Regions from separate parts of the Collinsella sp. AM13-34 genome, predicted to be linked through region 2. Evidence: riboswitches for the same ligand, from Rfam matches in the RefSeq annotation. Region 2 holds a riboswitch; the other holds the start of a gene.
The links. A riboswitch is a leader RNA that binds a small molecule or an ion and turns the genes downstream of it on or off. The one in region 2 is predicted to bind thiamine pyrophosphate.

Region 1: linked by a shared signal. The riboswitch ahead of thiM (hydroxyethylthiazole kinase) and the one ahead of thiC (phosphomethylpyrimidine synthase ThiC) in region 2 are both predicted to bind thiamine pyrophosphate.

What each region holds. Positions count from the first base shown of each region.
Region 1 is NZ_QRLE01000001.1:89,798-93,200, forward strand. Features, by position in the region: gene DW151_RS00390 (LysR family transcriptional regulator) at 1-509, opposite strand, end outside; gene DW151_RS00395 (HAD-IIB family hydrolase) at 520-1,428, opposite strand; TPP riboswitch at 1,592-1,702, shown strand; gene thiM (hydroxyethylthiazole kinase) at 1,754-2,593, shown strand; gene DW151_RS00405 (thiamine-binding protein) at 2,597-2,938, shown strand; gene DW151_RS00410 (thiamine phosphate synthase) at 2,935-3,403, shown strand, end outside.
Region 2 is NZ_QRLE01000015.1:19,900-23,302, forward strand. Features, by position in the region: gene DW151_RS07265 (YaaA family protein) at 1-728, shown strand, start outside; gene DW151_RS07270 (hypothetical protein) at 769-1,284, opposite strand; TPP riboswitch at 1,348-1,463, shown strand; gene thiC (phosphomethylpyrimidine synthase ThiC) at 1,456-2,790, shown strand; gene thiD (bifunctional hydroxymethylpyrimidine kinase/phosphomethylpyrimidine kinase) at 2,969-3,403, shown strand, end outside.

The DNA of each region.
Region 1 (3,403 bases), on a different contig from region 2:
CAGAAGAGTCCTTCGAATACGAGCTCGTTGGCCGCCAGCATGCGCTCGATGACCTCGCGATTGTGCTCCGACAGATACAGGATGCCGAGCTCGCTTTTCATATGCGCGACGTCCTCGATAATCTCGTGGGTCTGTTCCTCGCGCAGGGTAAAGTCGTAGCGCGCGGCATCGAACTCGCGGATCACATCGACAAATGCATTAACGGCAAAGGAATAATGCTGGCAGCTCACACTAAAGTGCGGCACCTGCTCGGACGTGCCTTTGTACTTGCCCTCGAGCAGGTCGGCCTGGTCGAGCACCTGGCGCGCGTAGCCCAAGAAGGTCTCGCCTTCCTCGGACACAATGACGCCCTTGTTGGTGCGCTCAAAGATGTGTACACCCATCTCGTTTTCGAGATCGCGAATTGACGCGGTAATCGAAGGCTGCGACACAAAGAGCCGGCGCGAGGCCTCGGTGATGCTGCCGCATTCGGCAACTTTGACGACATATCTGAGCTGCTGGAGCTTCATGGCTTTCTCCCTAGACGTTCGTGACGTCGAAACCCGTCGCGTCCATCTGACGCATAAACGACGGCATCTCCCCCGTCGCGGCGCAGGCGGCAATCTGATGCAGAGCCCCGGCAACCGCATCATCTGCCGCAGCGCCGATATGCCAGCGCGCGGCAGCCGTGACGGCCTCGTTAGCATTGGCGACTGCAACGGAATTGGGAACGGCATCGATCATGGGCAAATCGTTATCGGAATCGCCGAATACGGCCACCTCGTCGGGCGTCAGGCCCAAAGCGCGCGCCAGCTCCAGCGCAGCACAGCCCTTGTCCCAGCCGGTCGGAAGAACGTCGAACAGGCGCACGCGGTTGTTGGGAAACACGAGCGAGAGCTCCGGCACCTCGGCGGCAACACGCTCGCGCAGCTCGGCGAGCTCCTCGCGCGAACGGGCACTCCAGATATTCGCCTTGTATACCGGGGCATCGTCAACGACAGGGCGACAGGGAGCCTCTTCGCCCTTGAGCCACGCGTTGCCGCCTGACTCCATGGCGTGACGCACACGCTCGGGATCGCTTGTCACGCAATAGGCGTCGTTGTCCCAAAAGTCATCACCCAGACGGTAGACCTTCAAATAGGTATCGTCGGTCTCTTGCTCCAGGTAGTCGGCCAGGCGCATAAGGGCATCGTTATCAGTTGCGCGCGAGGCAACCGCCTCGCCATCGACAAACATCACCTGGCCGTTGCAAAACGCACCGGTCGAGAAGCACTCGGAGCGATTGCGGAACATCCAGCTCATCGCGGACGGCTGGCGACCCGAAACCGGGCCAAAATGCAGGCCCGCCGCCTGCATGGCATGAATGCCCTCGATGGCGCAGTCGCTGGCGCCATCGTGTCCAGCAGGAATCAGCGTATCGTCCATATCGGTCAGCACAAGTTTGATCATAAGGTCCCCTCGGTCATTCTCTATCCCGTCTATTGTAACGACCTGCCAATAAGGGACAGGTTTATCTTGGCAGGTTTTATCTGGGAAAATGCAGCGCCCCTGTTGCCACCTGCCAAAATAAACCTGTCCCATATTGGCAGGTGCGCTAGTATAGGGAACAACAGATTCGATGCGGGAGTGCCGGCGGTGCAAACCACAAGGCTGAGAGGGCATAGGGCCCAATCCTTTGAACCTGTCAGTTAATGCTGGCGTAGGGAGCATGCCGCCTTTACAGGGGCGCTGTCTATGCACAGCGCCCCTTTTCTATGCCAAGGAGGCATGTGCAGTGATTGATTCGGAACAGCTTAAGCAACATATGGTCAAGGCCGTAGAGGAGATTCGAGCCACCAATCCGATGGCCGGCTCCATCACCAACACGGTGACGATCGACTTTGTCGCCAACGCGCAGCTCGCCGTGGGCGGTTCGGCCGCCATGGTCTATCTGCCCGACGAGGGCGAGGCGCTCGTTGCCGGCGGCGGCGCCATCTATCTCAACATGGGCACGCTCTTCCCCATCTACGAGCAGACGATTCCCCGCGCGGCCAAGGCGGCACACGACGCCGGCAAGCCCTGGGTGCTCGATCCGGTGGGTCTGGGCATCGGTAGCCTGCGCACCCAGCTGGTAAACGAGCTCAAGCAGTACAAGCCCGCCATCGTACGCGGCAACGCCTCCGAGATCATCGCACTCTCCGGCCTGTGGGGTCTTGAGGGCGAGTCGGCCGATCTGAGCCGCGTACGTGGTGTCGATACCACCGACACGGTCGACGCCGCCCGCGATGCCGCCGTGGCGCTCGCTCGCTACACCGGCGGCGCCGTTGTGGTCTCGGGCGAAGTCGACCTGATTACCGACGGCACGACCGTTGCCAAATCCCACGGCGGCAGCCCGCTCATGTCCAAGATCACCGGCTGCGGTTGCTCGCAGGGCGGCGTGCTGGCCGTGTACGCCTGTGCTACCGATCCGTTTACGGCAGCAGTCTGCGGCACCGCCGTCTACAACGTTGCCGGCACGCGTGCCGCCGCCGTCGCCGATGCCCCGGCAAGCTTTAAGGTCGCCTTTATCGACGAGCTCTACCGCGCAACCGCCCAGGATATTGCCGACAACCGACTCGAGCTCGAGGAGGCATAAGCCATGTCCGAACCCGCAACCAATGCCGGCATGAACACGCTCGTCGCCGTGGCCATCGCCCCATGTGGCACCGGCGACGAGCTGTCCGCCGAGGTCGCCGAGGTCGTGCGCGTCATTCGCGAGAGCGGCCTTCCCAACCGCACCACCTCGATGTTCACCGAGATCGAGGGCGACTGGGACGAGGTCATGCAGGTCGTGCGCGACGCGACCTTTGTGTTGGCGAGCAAGGGCATCCGCACCGAAGTCGTGCTCAAAGCCGATATTCGACCCGGATTTACCGACACCATGACCGGCAAACTCGAGCGCATGGAAGCGCAGATCAAAAAGCAGGAGGAAGCACGATGAGCATCCGCGACAACCTTGATATCTCGGCCTATCTGGTGCTCGGCCCCGAAAACACCCTCGGACGCCCCGTGGGCGATGTGGTGGCCCAGGCGCTCGACGCCGGCTTTACCTGCATTCAGGTGCGCTCCAAGGTGGCAAGCGCCCGCGAGATCATTGCGCTGACCGGCGACGCCGCGCAGGCAATCGCACAGGCCGGCAAGACCGGTCAGGTCGCCTTGCTGATCGATGACCGTCTGGACTGTGTGCTTGCCGCGCGCGAGCAGGGCATTGCCGTCGATGGCGTGCACGTAGGCCAGAGCGACATTCCCGTCGAGGTCTGCCGCAAGCTGCTGGGCCCCGATGCCATTGTGGGCCTTTCGGCCCGTTGCGAGGAGATGCTCGAGTACGTCAAGACCGCCGACATGAGCCTGGTCGACTACCTGGGCATCGGCCCACTCCACGAGACCGAGACCAAGCGCGACTGCG
Region 2 (3,403 bases):
CGCGCGAGACGGCTCGCCTCCACCGCGCACTGCTAGATATCGAGCGGAATGAAGGCAGCGACAGCCTGCAGGCGCTATGGAACGTGAGTGACAAACTGCTGGGGCCTTGCCTCAACACCCTGCATGAGTTCGGGCCCATCCTGAAAAACGGCGATCTCGACAATCCCGCACTCGCCTGTCACCTCTCCCCTGCCGTCATGTCCTACCACGGCATTCAATACCAGAGCATGGCGCCCGAGGTGATGGATTCCGCGCAGCTCGCATGGCTGCAAAGCCACCTGTGGATCCTCTCTGGCCTCTACGGGTGCGTTCGCCCCTTTCATGCCGTCGAACCATATCGGCTGGAGATGGGCGCGAAGCTCGCCGTTGACGATGCCCGAGACCTCTATGCGTTTTGGAGCGACAAGCTCGCGCGGGCTATCGCCCCGGCAGGCTCAAACACCACGATCGTCAACCTCGCCAGCGTAGAGTACGCCAAAGCCGTTCTGCCCCATCTCGCGGGCGACGCCACGGTCGTCACGTGCCTCTTTGGCGAAGGCATCCGCAACGGCAAGCCCATCCAGCGCTCGACCGCCAGCAAAAAGGCACGTGGTTCCATGGTGCGCTGGATGGCAGAAAACAAGCTCGAGGATGTAAGCGGGCTCACCGCGTTTGACGTTGGTTATCGTCACTTTCCCGAGCTTTCAAATAAGAACACTTTGGTCTTCCTGAACGAACAGACCTTGTAGGACCACCGCTACTTTTGAATGTGCTGCCTAGGCACGGCGTCTATTCCGCCAAGCCGTCGGCTTTGGCAACTTCGTTTGTCGAGCCATCTTGGTAGGTAATCTTAACGTGCTCTACCTCGGACACCGCAACACCCGATGGGGGCTCCAAGCGCCATTCCGTCAGCGCGATATCCATAGTCGTAGGCACGTCGCCCTGATTCTTGAGCTTCACCGTCAGCGTTTTGAGCGCCGCATCATACGTCACGCGTTCGATTTCCTCACCAGGAATAGACCCACCGCTCAGCTGAAGCTGGACAAATCCATCGCGCGGATACCAATAGTCGCCCGGCGCGGCCACCGTGTTACCACCAGCGACCTTCACCGCCATGATCGGCAGGGCATCGTCGGCCTCGAACTCCCATGCAGCGCCGCCGTGACCGCCAAACGTCCAGATACAAAAGGCAATCACCAGCACGGCAAGCACCGCAAAACCAATCGCGACAAGGCCATGGTGCGCACGGCTTTCCTCGGCCGATACATCCCATTGCGTCTCTCGATATAGATGCTTGTCTTCCATGTTCGCCTCCCCACAGGCACGCTCGTTAGGCCAATCGTACCCATTCGAGCTATACTTGAGCCCATTACATAAACGGGGAGCTTGCAGGACAAGACGGCAGGCTGAGACTGGGCGCGCCCGCCCTGACCCGCAAACCTGATATGGGTAATGCCAACGAAGGGAGCCGTGCCAATGAGCACACAGACCGAGCCCAAGCTCGTCACGCAAATCGACTTCGCCCGCGCCGGGCAGATCACGCCGCAGATGAAGGAAGTCGCCGAGCGCGAGCATCGCGACCCCGAGTACATCCGCGAGCGCGTGGCCGACGGCCGCATCGCCATTCCCGCCAACATCGTGCACATCAAAAAAGGCATGCGCGCCTTTGGTGTCGGCGAGGGCCTGTCTACTAAGGTCAACGTCAACCTGGGCATCTCGGGCGATAAAGCCGATGCCGCCGAGGAATGGAAGAAGGTCAAGATCGCCGAGGACTTTGGCGCCGACGCCATCATGGACCTTTCCAACTCGGGCAAGACGCGCCAGTTCCGCCAGCAGCTCATCGACGAGACGCCGCTCATGGTGGGCACCGTCCCCATGTACGACGCCATCGGCTACATGGAAAAGCCGCTGGTCAAGCTTACCAAGGATGACCTGTTCGAGGTCGTGCGCGCGCACGCCGAGGACGGCGTGGACTTTATGACCATCCACTGCGGCATCAACAAGTCGGTCACCAAGACCTTTAAGGAGACCGGCCGCTTGATGAACATCGTGAGCCGCGGCGGCTCGCTGCTGTTTGGCTGGATGGAGGTCACCGGCAACGAAAACCCCTTCTACGAGTACTTTGACGAGCTGCTCGAGATTTGCCACGAGTACGACGTGACGATTTCGCTCGGCGACTCCTGCCGCCCGGGCTGCCTCTACGACTCCAACGACGCCACCGAGACCGCCGAGATGATCGAGCTGGGCAAGCTGTGCAAGCGCGCTTGGGCCGCCGGCGTCCAAGTCATGGTCGAGGGCCCGGGTCACATGGCGCTCGACGAGATCGCCGCCAACATGAAACTGCAGAAGCGCCTGTGCCACAACGCCCCGTTCTATGTGCTCGGGCCGCTGGTGACCGATATCGGCGTGGGTTACGACCACATCACCGCCGCCATCGGCGGCGCTATCTCCGCCAGCTCCGGCGCCGACTTCCTGTGCTACGTGACGCCGGCCGAGCACTTGTGCCTGCCCAACGCCCAAGACGTGCTCGATGGCCTCATGGCCACCAAGATCGCCGCGCACGCCGCCGATATCGCCAAGAAGGTGCCGCACGCCCGCTACATGGACGACAAGATGGGCCAGGCACGCCGCAAGCTCGACTGGGACTCCATGTGGAAGTGCGCGCTCGACCCGGTCACCGGCAAGAAGCGCTACGAGGAGTCCCCCGCCGCCACCGAGGGCACCTGCACCATGTGTGGCAAGATGTGCGCCGTCCGCACCGTCAACAAGGTGTTCGAGGGTACGACGATCGATCTCGGCATGGAGGACTAACTCGTCACCGGAGCCACAATCAGTAACATGGTGTTCGTCAATTGTTGACGTGTGAACATTTGCTTACATTTGCGTAAAGATTACATCGCCCGCCCGGGTTCGACATAGAGTCGGCCCGGGCATCTTTATAATGCTGGCTTAAAGACCCATTTGATTCCGACCGAACAAGGGAGCAAACATGGATCGCAGTAAGGTACCTGCCGTTCTATCCATCGCAGGATCCGATTCCAGCGGTGGCGCCGGCATTCAGGCCGACATCAAGACCATCACAGCGCACCGCCTGTATGCCGAGACAGCCATCACGGCCATCACAGCGCAAAACACACTGGGCGTCACCGCCGTGCAGGATATCTCGCCAGATATCGTAGCCGCGCAAATTGACGCCGTCTTTGACGATATCCGCCCCAGCGCCGTCAAGATTGGCATGGTCTCCTCTGCCGAGATTATCGAAGTCATCGCAAACCGCTTGAGCGCTTGGAACGCAACGAACGTGGTCGTCGACCCCGTCATGGTCGCCACCTCGGGCGCGCGCTTGATTGCCGAGGATGCCTCCGAGGCACTCACCCGCCGCCTGTTCCCGTTGGCAACGGTCATCACGCCCAACATTCCCGAG